Regions from separate parts of the Comamonas terrigena NBRC 13299 genome, predicted to be linked through region 2. Evidence: riboswitches for the same ligand, from Rfam matches in the RefSeq annotation. Region 2 holds a riboswitch; the other holds the start of a gene.
The links. Region 2 has a riboswitch for cobalamin ahead of CT3_RS16060 (TonB-dependent receptor domain-containing protein). Riboswitches for the same ligand answer to the same signal wherever they lie in the genome.
Positions count from the first base shown of each region.

Region 1 (5,860 bases), 610 kb from region 2:
CCCGGCGGGGCCGGTCAAGATTCTGGTCGGCTTCTCGGCCGGTGGCGGCACCGACATCCTGGCGCGCATCATCGCCAACAAGCTCAACACGCTGTGGGGCATCCCCGTCATCGTGGAAAACAAGCCCGGCGCGGCCGGCCTGATTGCGGCGGCCGAAGTCGCCAAGGCCCCGGCCGACGGGAACACCCTGATGATGGGCCACATCAATGCCCTGGGCATTGCCCCTGCGCTGAACCCCAAGCTCGGCTTCTCCCCCGAGCGGGACTTTGCGGCGATTGCGCTGGTGGGGCAGACCCCGCAAGTGCTGGTGGCCAGCCCCAAATCGTCCACCTCCATGCAGGGGCTGCTGGCGGCCTTGAAGAAGAAGTCCGGCGAAGTCAGCTTCGGCTCTTCCGGAACGGGGTCGGCCCAGCACCTGGCGCTGGCACTGTTCGAGCAGACGGCCGGGGTGTCGGCCCTGCACATCCCCTACAAGGGCGCATCGAATGTGATGACGGACTTGCTGGGCGGGCAGATCGACTATGCGTTCGAAGGCATGACCACGGCGTCACCTTTCATCAAGGGCGGCAAGGTGCGTGCGCTGGCGCAGACCGGCACCAAACGCGTGAAAGCCTTCCCGGATGTACCCACGGTGGCCGAGCAGGGCTACCCCGGCTTCAATGCCAGCATCTGGTTCGGCCTGGTCGGCCCGGCCAGGATGCCTGCGGAAGTGGTGGCACGCATCAATGCCGACGTCAACCGCATCCTGGCCATGGCGGATGTGGTGAGCAAGCTGGAAGAGTTCGGGGCCGAGGACGGCGGCGGAACGCCGCAGCGCTTTGAGGCCTTTATGCGGGATGAGCGTGCCAAGTGGGCCAACCTCATCCAGTCGCGCGGGATCCGGGTAGACGCCTGAACCCAGGGCAGGGCGGTCGCCGCCCAGGCCTTTACGGTTTGGGGGAGCGGCGGCCCGATGCCGATCGCCCCGCATGTGCGGAGCCCCGTGCGGGATGCAGAGGGCAGATTGCAGACAGCGGTCGCTTGCACCGCTACACCACAGCAGCCCGTGAAACGACTGATACCAAACGCCCCCGCTGTGCACGCGCAGCGGGGGCTTTGCTATGTGCCGGGTCGTGCACTGCGCAGCCAAGCGCCTTCGCAGGCATAGGGGCCCGGAGGGCGCTGTCCAGCAAGGGGCTGGGCAACAGCAGGGTGGGGTGACGCGTCCGCGGCCGTTTCCTGTCTCCATATTTGATAATGAGTTATCATTATCAAATCTTGTTCATGGTACCGGCGATGGCAAAGCTTCTCCCCGTCACCGTCCTGTCTGGCTTTCTGGGCGCAGGCAAGACGACGCTTCTCAACCACATCCTCCACAACCGCGAGGGCCTGCGCGTGGCGGTCATCGTCAACGACATGTCCGAGGTCAACATCGACGCGGCGCTGGTGCGCGAAGGCGGCAGCGACCTGTCCCGGACCGAGGAAAAACTGGTCGAAATGAGCAACGGCTGCATCTGCTGCACCCTGCGCGAAGACCTGCTGGTGGAGGTGCGCCGCCTGGCCCGGGAAAAGCGCTTTGACTACCTGGTGATCGAATCCACGGGTATCTCCGAGCCGCTGCCGGTGGCCGAGACCTTTACCTTCACCGACGAAGCGGGCGCCAGCCTGTCGGATATTGCGATGCTGGACACCATGGTCACCGTGGTGGACGGCTTCAACTTCCTCAAGGACTACGAATCCCGGGACAGCCTGCAGGGGCGCGGGGAGTCAATGGGGGAAGGCGACGAGCGCAAGGTGGTGGACCTGCTGGTGGAACAGGTCGAGTTCTGCGATGTGCTGGTGCTCAACAAGACCGACCTCATCACCGGCGCAGAGCGCCAGCGGCTGATGGCCATCCTGAAGACCCTGAACCCGCGTGCACGCATCGTGGAATCCAGTTTCGGCAAGGTGCCGCTGGCGTCGGTGCTGTCCACCAAGCTGTTCAACTTCGACGAGGCGGCCAAGGCCCCGGGCTGGCTGAAAGAGCTGCGCGGCGAACACACGCCGGAAACCCAGGAATACGGCATCGGCAGCTTTGTCTACCGCGCGCGCCGGCCGTTTCATCCCAGGCGCTTTCACGCCCTGGTGGGGTCCGAATGGCCCGGGGTCATACGCTCCAAAGGTTTTTTCTGGCTGGCCAGCCGCCCCCTCTATGCGGGCAACTGGTCGCAGGCCGGGGCCGTGTGCCGCCATGGCCGGGCAGGGCGCTGGTGGGCCGCCGTGCCCCGGGAACAGTGGCCGCGCGAGCCCGAGGCGCTGGCCACCATCACCCAGCACTGGGACGAGCACGTGGGCGATGCCCGCCAGGAACTGGTGCTGATCGGCATCGGCATGGACGAGGCGGCGCTGCGCCAGCGGCTGGATGCCTGCCTGCTGACCGACCACGAAATGGCCCTGGCCCCCAAGGCCTGGACTGGCTTTCATGACCCGTTTCCGGCCTGGGACTGACGCTGTGCATGCCCGGCTGCAGCCTTGGTTCAGCATTTGTACTGCCTTTTTGCAGCCTTTGTGCAGCGCTGCGCTCCTTCGGCCGCAAGGGCATGCATTCCGGATGTGTCCGGCGTGTTGTGTCCGTTGCGCACATGTGTCCTGAACGATAATTCCTCGCTGCATTGAGATACATTTCAATGCTTGTTACGAGGTGCTGCATTGGCCTGACGGCCACTGGAGTTAAACGGGAAGCAGGTGCGCTCCATGGAGTGCAATGCCTGCGCTGCCCCCGCAACGGTAAGCGAATCACCCTCTGCACCCAGGTAAGACCTGAAGCCACTGCGCACTGCGTGGGAAGGCGTGGAGTGGGCCGAAAGTTCCAGGACGGATGTCCCGGAGTGTCGGCATTTCGCGAGCCCGGATACCGGCCTTGTCACTTTTGTTGGACGCCGCGGGTGAGCGCGCAGTCCAGGTTGGATGGGTTCGTGCGCCGAGCTGTCCCCCCTGCGCATGCCTGCCTGCGGATGTTTTCTTGAATCGGCCTTGCGGGAGAGCAGGGCCATCTGGAGCCGCGCATGCGCACCCCTTCCCGTGTTTCCCCGCGCCCCCTCTGCGGGCCTGTCGCTTTTCCCCTTTCCGCCCTGAAGCCCGTGACCGCCGGCGCCGCCCTGTGCTGCGCGCTGTGGGGCGCCCACGCCCAGGGTGTGGCCGACAACGCCGCGGCGTCTGCTGCTTCTGCCGCCACAGCCACCGCATCGACATCGGCCCCGGCTGCGGCCCTGGGCGATGTCTTCGTCACCGCCACGGCCCGGCCCGAGGACCGCGCCCGCATTGCCGCCACCACCCAGGTCATTGACCGCCAGGACATCGAACGCTCGTCGGCCCGCTCGGTCACCGACCTGCTGGCCGAACATGCGGTGGGCTTTCTCAGCGAATGGACCGCGGCCCAGACATCGCTGAACCTGCGTGGCGCCGCCACCGACGGCCAGGGGCGCGACTTCAAGGGCCAGGTGCTGGTGCTGCTCAACGGCCGCCGCGCCGGCACGGCCAATCTGTCCAAGCTCAGCCTGACGGATGTGGACCGCATCGAAATCGTGCGCGGCCCCGCCTCGGTGGTGTACGGCAGCCAGAACATGGGCGGGGTGATCAACATCATCCTGCGCACCGGCGCCAGCGGCCCGCTGAACCGCGTCACGGTGACCGGCAGCTCCTGGGGCGGCTGGAGCACTCAGGCCCAGACCGCAGGCGCCAGCGGCATGCTGGACTGGTATGTGGGCCTGAACACCAGCGCCCGCGATGACTACAAGTCCGGCGACGGCGGCACCGTCATGCAGAACACCGGCTGGAAGCGCCGTGGCGCGGTGGCCGCCCTGGGGCTGCAGATCGACAGCCTGAACCGGGTGGAGCTGCAGGCCCGCACTGACGGCATCTACAACGCGGGCTTCCGGGGATCCGGGTCCAACATCTACAGCAAGGACAACCGCGACAACCGCTCGCTGGACCTGACCTACACCGGCGCACTGGCCGACCAGTCGGTCAGCTGGCTGGCGCAGGTCTACCACTTCGTGGACGAGGACGAATTCAACTGGGCGTCCCCCGTCATCAAGAGCGGCACCAACCCGGTGCCGGGCACGGCGCGCGACTACAACGACCGCAAGCTGGATGCCACCGGCATCCGTCTGCAGCCGCGCTTTCGCCTGTCTGCCGCCAACGACCTGCTGGTGGGCGTGGACTGGGAACGCAGCCATCTGCGCTCGGACCGCTTCCGCGTGGCCATGCCCGGCGGCCCGTCGGGCCAGGTGGCCCCGTACGACAACAACCAGACGGAAGAGACCAAGGCGCTGTACCTGGAAGACGCCCACACCCTGCTGGACAACCGCCTGACCTTGCGCGGCGGCCTGCGCAAGACCTGGGGCGAGACCCGGTTCGACCCCACGCCCAACCTGGCGTTTGCCCAGTCCAATGTGCGCAAGTACGACACGCACACCTGGTCCCTGGGTTCGACCTGGAAGGCCACCGACGACTGGAACCTGCGCGCAGGCATCGCCACCGGCTTCCGGGCGCCGACCGCCACCGAACTGGCCGCCGACTTCACCGCCGTGGGCGGCGGGCGCACCTTCGGCAACCCCAATCTGAAGCCCGAGACCAGCCGCCAGATCGAAGTGGGCACCACCTTCACGCAGCCGGGCTGGAAGGTGGATGCAGCGCTGTTCCAGAACGTCATCTCCAACCGCATCACCACCGTGTCCCGGGGCCCCAGCACCAACACCTCGGACTATGCCAACAATGCCGCAGAAGTCGTGGCGCGCGGCCTGGAGCTGACCACCAAGGTCGACCTCAAGCAGGTGCTGGCCCTGGGCCTGCCGGGCCAGTCGCTCAGCGCCTTTGCAGGCGGCTACTACCACTTCGACATGCGCGACAAGGGCGCGGCAGCCACCGCCAACACCGACCGCGTGCAGCGCATGTACCGCTTCCAGGCCTCTGCCGGCATGCGCTACGCCCAGGGCATGGACCGCAATGCAGGTGACTGGAGCATGCAGCTCACGGCGCTGCTGCGCGGACCGATGTGGTACGACACCGAAGAGAACCTGCTGGTGCCGCAGGGCGAACCCAGCAGCACCTACATCCACCGCAAAGGGGCCTTCACGGTGTGGAACCTGCGCGGCGACTACCGGGTGAACCGCAGCGTGAAGCTGTTTGCGGCGGTGAACAATGTCTTCAACCTGAACCGCAGCCCCATCTTCATTGCGCAGGACCGCTCGCCCTGCCTGGCGGATGCGCGCTTCCAGAACGGCGGCTGCGGCACCTCCATGCCCGGGCGCGAGCTGATGGTCGGCCTGCAGGCCGACTTCTGAGGCCAGGCTGCATGCACAGGCCCGCCAGCCCCCTTCCGGAAGCACCCCAGGACGCACTTTCGGGTGCAGTTCCTGACGCGCTTCCGGGCGCACTGTCCCGGCGCGCCGTGCTGCGCCGCTGGGGCGTGGCGGCGGCGGGCGGCGCCTTGCTGCCCGGCCTTGCCGTGCCCACGGTGCTGGCCGGTCCGGCCGGGCCTGCAGGAGCGGCAGAGCAGGCCATGCAGGCGGCCTCGGGTATCCATCTGAAGGATGCACTGGGGCGCGCCGTCTGGCTGCCTCGGCCGCCCCGGCGCATCGTCACCATTTTTTCGTCCAACACCGAACTGGTCGCCTCCCTGGGGCTGGTGGACCGCATCGTCGGTGTCGAGGACTTCACCCGCTACCCGGCCGAGGTGCTGGGCCTGCCCAAGGTTGGCGGCCGGCTGGGATTTTCCGTGGATGCCGTGGTGGCCCAGCGCCCGGATCTGGTCATCGTGACCCCGGCACGGCAGGCCGCCACCCAGCTCGTCGCGCCCATGGAACGCATAGGAGTGCCCATCATGGTCTTGCTCAGTCGT
Region 1 is NZ_AP019749.1:2,917,169-2,923,028, reverse strand. It holds gene CT3_RS13220 (Bug family tripartite tricarboxylate transporter substrate binding protein) at 1-895, shown strand, start outside; gene zigA (zinc metallochaperone GTPase ZigA) at 1,276-2,466, shown strand; cobalamin riboswitch at 2,641-2,895, shown strand; gene CT3_RS13210 (TonB-dependent receptor) at 3,099-5,303, shown strand; gene CT3_RS13205 (ABC transporter substrate-binding protein) at 5,411-5,860, shown strand, end outside.
Region 1: another riboswitch for cobalamin. It lies ahead of CT3_RS13210 (TonB-dependent receptor); the one in region 2 lies ahead of CT3_RS16060 (TonB-dependent receptor domain-containing protein).

Region 2 (5,860 bases):
TGGTCACCCATTCCCCGGACGCTGCGGCCCGCGCCGACCGGGTGCTGCGGCTGACGGCCCGGGGCATTGCGGCGGCCTGAACAGCGCCGCACAGCGGGGCCGTGCTAGCGGCGTGGCCTCAGCGCGGCGTCCACTTCAAGGTGACAAAGCCGGCACGGCCACGCTGGTTGTAGCCGTAGGCGGTTTCATAGACCTTGTCGGTCAGATTGGCCACACGGGCCTGCACCGCCCAATCCTTGGCGAACTGGTATTCGGCGTGCAGGTCCATGGTGGTGTAGCCACCCAGGTCCACGGTGCCCTGCTTGTCGGTGCGCTTGCCGGCATACAGCGCGCTGGTGCCGAACTTCCAGGCGCCGATGCGCTTGTCCACCGACAGCGTGGCCTGGTGCTCGGGCAAACGGTCCGTCAGGCGCTGGCCCTTGCCATCGACCGCATCCAGGTGCTCGTAGCGTGCCGACAGATCCCAGCCCTGCCACTGGGTGCTGTAGCCCAGCGACCAGCCCTTCAGGCGTGCGCTGTCGATATTGAAGGGGAACCACATGCCGGTGCCGTCGTCGGCCCAGGAGATCAGGTTCTTGACCTTGTTGTCGAAGCCCGTCAGCTTGAACTCGTGGCCGCCCACGCTCCAGTCCAGCCCGATTTCGTTGCCCTTGGAGCTTTCGGGCTGCAGGTTGGGGTTGCCGGACATGGGGTAGTACAGGTCGTTGAAGGTGGGCGCCTTCATGCTGCTGGCCCGTGCCACGCGCGCACGCAGACCGGACAGGACTTCGTAGCCGTAGCCAATGCCCCAGGTGTTGTAGCCGCCGAACTGGGAGTTGTCGTCGCGGCGCAGGTTGAGCTGCCAGGAATGCGCAGCGTGGCTGCCGTTCAGGCCGGCATAGGCGGCATTGGTCGAACGGTCCTTGTGGTCGTAGCGCTCGGACGAGGCAATCTGCTGCTCCAGACGCTCCAGGCCGGCCACCACCACGCCCACCGGGGTCTTGATCTCGTTGCCCCATTTGTATTCGGTCTGCTCGGTCTGGAACAGGTCCTGGTAACGGTCGGTGCGACCCTCCAGGCGGTGGTGGGAACGCTGCTTGTCATTGGAACGCGACACGCTCAGGGTGCTGTTCCAGTTGGCAGAGAGCCTGCCCGACAGCTTGAGCTGGCTGGTGGCGGCACGGAATTCGTTGTACGAACCGTTCACCAGCGGCATGCTCCAGTCGGGCATGAAGATGTAGTCCTGGTCAAATTCGGAATAGCTGTCCGCCCGCATCAGATTGGCATCCAGGCGCCAGTCGGCATTGAAGGCATAACCCAGCGCCGCCGTGACCGAGGTCTGGTTGAACTTGTCGGCATCGGAACGGAATTCGGCGCTCTTGCGGTTGGTGGCCGAGAAGCCGGGATCGATGACGCGCGCCATGTTCAGGCTGTAGTTCCAGCCGGACTGCTCGCCCGCAAAACCGCCATCGGCCTTCTTGTAGCCCGCGCGGCCCCAGGTGAGCGCGGCATGGGGCACGAATGCCTGCTTCACGCCCTTGCCCTGCTTGGTGAAGATCTGGATCACCCCGCCAATGGCATCGCTGCCATACAGTGCCGATGCCGGGCCGTGCACCACCTCGATGCGCTCGATGGCTTCCAGCGGCAGCGACTCCAGCGTGGGCGTGCCCAGGGTGGCCGAACCGAAGCGCACCCCGTCCACCAGCAGGACCACCTGCTTGCTGCCACGGATGTAGACGCTTTGCGTGTTGCCGCGGCCACCGTTGCTGGACATCTGCACGCCGGCAAAGCGCTGCAGCACTTCGGCCAGCGAGCGGCCTGCCGAGTTGCTGATCTGCGCTTCGGTGATCACGCGCACATCGGCCAGGGTTTCGTCCAGCGGCGTTTCAGAGCGGGTGGCGGTCACCACCGTGGTGGACAGGGGCACGCTCTGCGCCGCAGCATGCTGGGCCAGGCAGGCTGCGGCCAGGGCCACGGCCGCCAGAGGAAAGCGCACGGAAGCGCGCTGGCCTTCCGCAGGGGATGGTTGGAAATTTCGCATGGATGCACACATGGTTGGCACCGGCGTCCCCGCCCGTGCTTCACACAACCAGCAACCCGGGTCTGCATGCACAGCGGCACGCCAGCGGATGCTGGACCTGTTTTGGCCGGTATCCAGACTGGCGCACGGCTTGCCAAGCCTTCCCAGAGCGCATGGCTCCAGTGGCAAGAGATGGCAAGCGGGTCCTGCGGGACCTGTGCGCTCACTGTTGCGGGGGCAGTACATGCTGTGCCAGCGCGGGCGCCGGCGTCCATGTTTCCCGTTTAACCGCAGCGCCAGAACAGCGCTGCAAGCACCAAAACCCCGCATTGTAGGCAGCAGGCTGACACGGGGCTTGTAGGATGGCGAATGCCCTGCCCATGGATCCCTGGGCCGCGCAGGCGTGCCCACCCGCCCTGGGGCGGTGCACACCGCTGTTTTGCCCTGGAACCTCCGTGCCCGCCTCACCCTCTCTCACCGCTTCTCCGCTGCCGCGCCTGCTGGCCAGTTTTTCGCTGCAGGAGTACCGGCGCCAGCCCTGGCGCAGCCTGACTGCCCTGCTGGCCATTGCGCTGGGCGTGGCCCTGGGTTTTGCGGTGCATGTGATCAACCAGTCGGCGCTGGATGAGTTTTCCCGCGCGGTGCGCAGCGTCAACGGCCAGCCGGATCTGGAATTCCGAGGCATGCGCGCCAGCCTGCCCCAGGCCATTTACCCACTGATTGCGCTGCGGCCCGAGGTGCAGCATGCCGCGCCGTGGATCGAGGGCACGGTGCAGATCGACAGCCCGCCCTCCACGGGCGGTGCGGCCGGCCAGGCGCCGCACGCCCCCCCGGAACCGCTGTCGCTGCACCTGCTAGGCGGCGACGCATTGCAGTCGGCCCCGCTGGCCCCTGCGCTGCAGCCCCGGCTGTTTGCCGGCCAGGACCGGTTGCAGCTGTTCGCGCCCGACGCAGTGTTTCTGAACCCGGCGGCACTGCAGGCCCTGGGCCTGGACGAAGCCAGCGCCCCCGGCGCCCTGCTGCCGGTGCGCGTGCACACCCATGCCGTGACGCTGCGCGTGGCCGGCACGGTGGCAGCCGGCGGCGCCCCGCTGGCGGTGATGGACATTGGCGCCGCCCAGGACCTGCTGGGCCAGGACGGCCAGATCCAGCGCGTGGATGTGCTGCTGCGCAGCGGCACCGACCGCAGCGCCTTCACCGCCACGCTGCGTGCCCTGCCCGGCTGGCCAGCCCAGGTGCTGGTGCAGCAGCCGGGCGGTGAACAGCAGCGTGCGGCCGAGATGTCGCGCGCCTACCGCGTCAACCTGACCGTGCTGGCCCTGGTGGCGCTGTTCACCGGGGCGTTTCTGGTGTTTTCGGTGCTGGCGCTGAGCGTGGCGCGGCGCGCACCGCAGCTGGCGCTGCTGGCGGTGCTGGGGCTCACGCCCGCACAGCGCATGCGCCTGGTGCTGTGGGAAGCCGCCCTGCTGGGCGTTGCCGGCAGCGCGGCCGGCATTGCGCTGGGCACCGGACTGGCCTGGCTGGCCCTGCGTATGCTGGGCGGGGACCTGGGCGGCGGCTACTTTGCCGGCGGCCAGCCCCCGCTGCTGTGGAGCGCGCCGGCCGCCGCCACCTTCTTTGCCCTGGGCCTGGCCGCCACCGTGGCCGGCGCCTGGTGGCCGGCACGCACCGCGCGGGCGCTGCCGCCCGCCGCCACGCTCAAAGGGCTGGGGGACGTGGTCCAGGCGCCTGCGCGCGCCTGGACCGGCCTGGCCCTGGTGGCCGCCAGTGCGCTGCTGGCCAGCGTGCCGCCCATTGGCGGCATTCCCCTGGCCGCCTATGGGGCCGTAGGGCTGATGCTGCTGGGCGGCATGGCGCTGCTGCCCTGGCTGCTGGAGCGCGTGCTAGGCGGCCTGCAGCGGCTGTGGCCGGCCACGCTGCGCCAGCCGCTGTCCATGCTGGCGCTGGAACGTGCCCGCCGCATGCGGGCCAGCGCCAGTGTGGCCGTGGGCGGCGTGGTGGCCAGCCTGAGCCTGGCCGTGGCGCTGACGGTGATGGTCACCAGCTTTCGCGGCAGCATGCTGGACTGGCTGGACGCCGTGCTGCCCTCGCCGCTCTACCTGCGTGCGGCCGGCGGCTCGTCCAAATCCGACGCGGCGCTGCTGCCACCCACGCTGCTGCAGGCCGTACGCGACCTGCCCGGGGTGGAACGCGCCCAGCCGATGCGGGCCACCAGCCTGTGGCTGGACCCGCAGCGCCCGGCCATCAGCCTGCTGCTGCGCCCGCTGCACGGCCCGCAGGCCCAGCAACTGCCGTGGGTGGGGGCAGCGCCTGCGCAGCCGGTTCCGGCCGGCATGGTTGCCATCTATGTGAGCGAAGCCGTGGCCACACTGTATGGCGTGCAGGCCGGCCAGCCCTGGCCGCTGCTGGACCGTGCGTTCAGCACCGGGCTGGCCGACGGCAGTGCTGCCGGGGCAGACAGCCCGGCTACCGCCCCCATGGCCGGCGCAGCGGAAACGCACTTTTTCATTGCCGGCATCTGGCGCGACTACATCCGCCAGTTCGGCGCGGTGGCCATGGACTGGGGCGACTACCAGCAGCTGACGGGCGATGCCCGCATGTCCGAGCTGTCGCTGTGGCCTGCTGCGGGCGAAGACCAGGCCACGCTGCAGCCGCGCATCGAAGCCGCTTTGGCCCGGCTGTCCGGCGGACAGGCACCGCCGCTGGAGTTCACCAGCAGTGCCGCACTGCGCCAGCGCTCGCTGGAGATTTTTGACCGCAGCTTTGCCGTCACCTACTGGCTGCAGGCAGTGGCGATCGGCATCGGGCTGTTCGGCATTGCCGCAAGCTTCAGCGCCCAGGTGCTGGCACGGCGCAAGGAGTTTGGGCTGCTGACCCACCTGGGGCTGACGCGCCGGCAGATCCTCACGGTGGTGGCCGGCGAGGGGGCGGCCTGGACGGCCATGGGCGCGCTGGCCGGCACCTTGCTGGGCCTGGGCGTGGCCGCCATTCTGGTGCACGTGGTCAACCCGCAAAGCTTTCACTGGACCATGGAGCTGCGCCTGCCCGCCGGGCGCCTGCTGGCCCTGGCCTGTGCCGTGGTGCTGGCCGGCACGCTGACGGCCTGGTGGGCCGGCCGCCAGGCTACCGGGGAGGACGCGGTGCTGGCGGTAAAGGAAGACTGGTAACAGCGGCATGGCGCCTGCGGCGGCGGCACACCTCAACCACGTGCCACCCGACATTCCCGCCATTACCGACGTGCCCGCCACGCTGCTCCGGCCATTGGTCGGCCCGGCTACGTTCTGTCATACCTGCATTGACGCCGCTGCCGTACAACCGCTGTCTAACCACCGGAGGCATGCATGCAAGTCCAGACCTATCTCCTGTTCCAGGGCCGCTGCGAAGAGGCCCTGAACTTTTACCGCGATGCGATCGGGGCGACCATCCAGGCGCTGATGCGCTACAGCGAAAGCCCGGAGCCGCCCCCACCCGAATGCACCCCCGCACGGCCCGACATGGTGATGCATGCCAGCCTGCAGGTGGGTGACAGTCAGATCATGGCCAGCGATGACCCCAGCCCCGGTACCCGCCCCTTCAGCGGCTTCAGCCTGACCTTGAGCTGCGCCGATGCCGCCGAGGCCCGCAAGCACTTTGATGCACTGTCCGCACAGGGCGAAGTCACCATGCCATTGGGGCCGACGTTTTTCTCGCCGTCTTTCGGCATGCTGAAAGACCGTTTCGGCGTGCACTGGATGTTGATGGTGGCGCAGGAACAGGCGGGCTGCGGCGCCGCCTAGGCAAGCCTTTGCCCGCCTGGTGACACAGCGGCATGCACAAGGCGCCTGGCATGGCTGCGCAGGCGCCGGCAGTGGGAGGCGACAG
Region 2 is NZ_AP019749.1:3,525,059-3,530,918, forward strand. It holds gene CT3_RS16055 (ABC transporter ATP-binding protein) at 1-80, shown strand, start outside; gene CT3_RS16060 (TonB-dependent receptor domain-containing protein) at 119-2,020, opposite strand; cobalamin riboswitch at 2,108-2,335, opposite strand; gene CT3_RS16065 (ABC transporter permease) at 2,488-5,166, shown strand; gene CT3_RS16070 (VOC family protein) at 5,341-5,775, shown strand.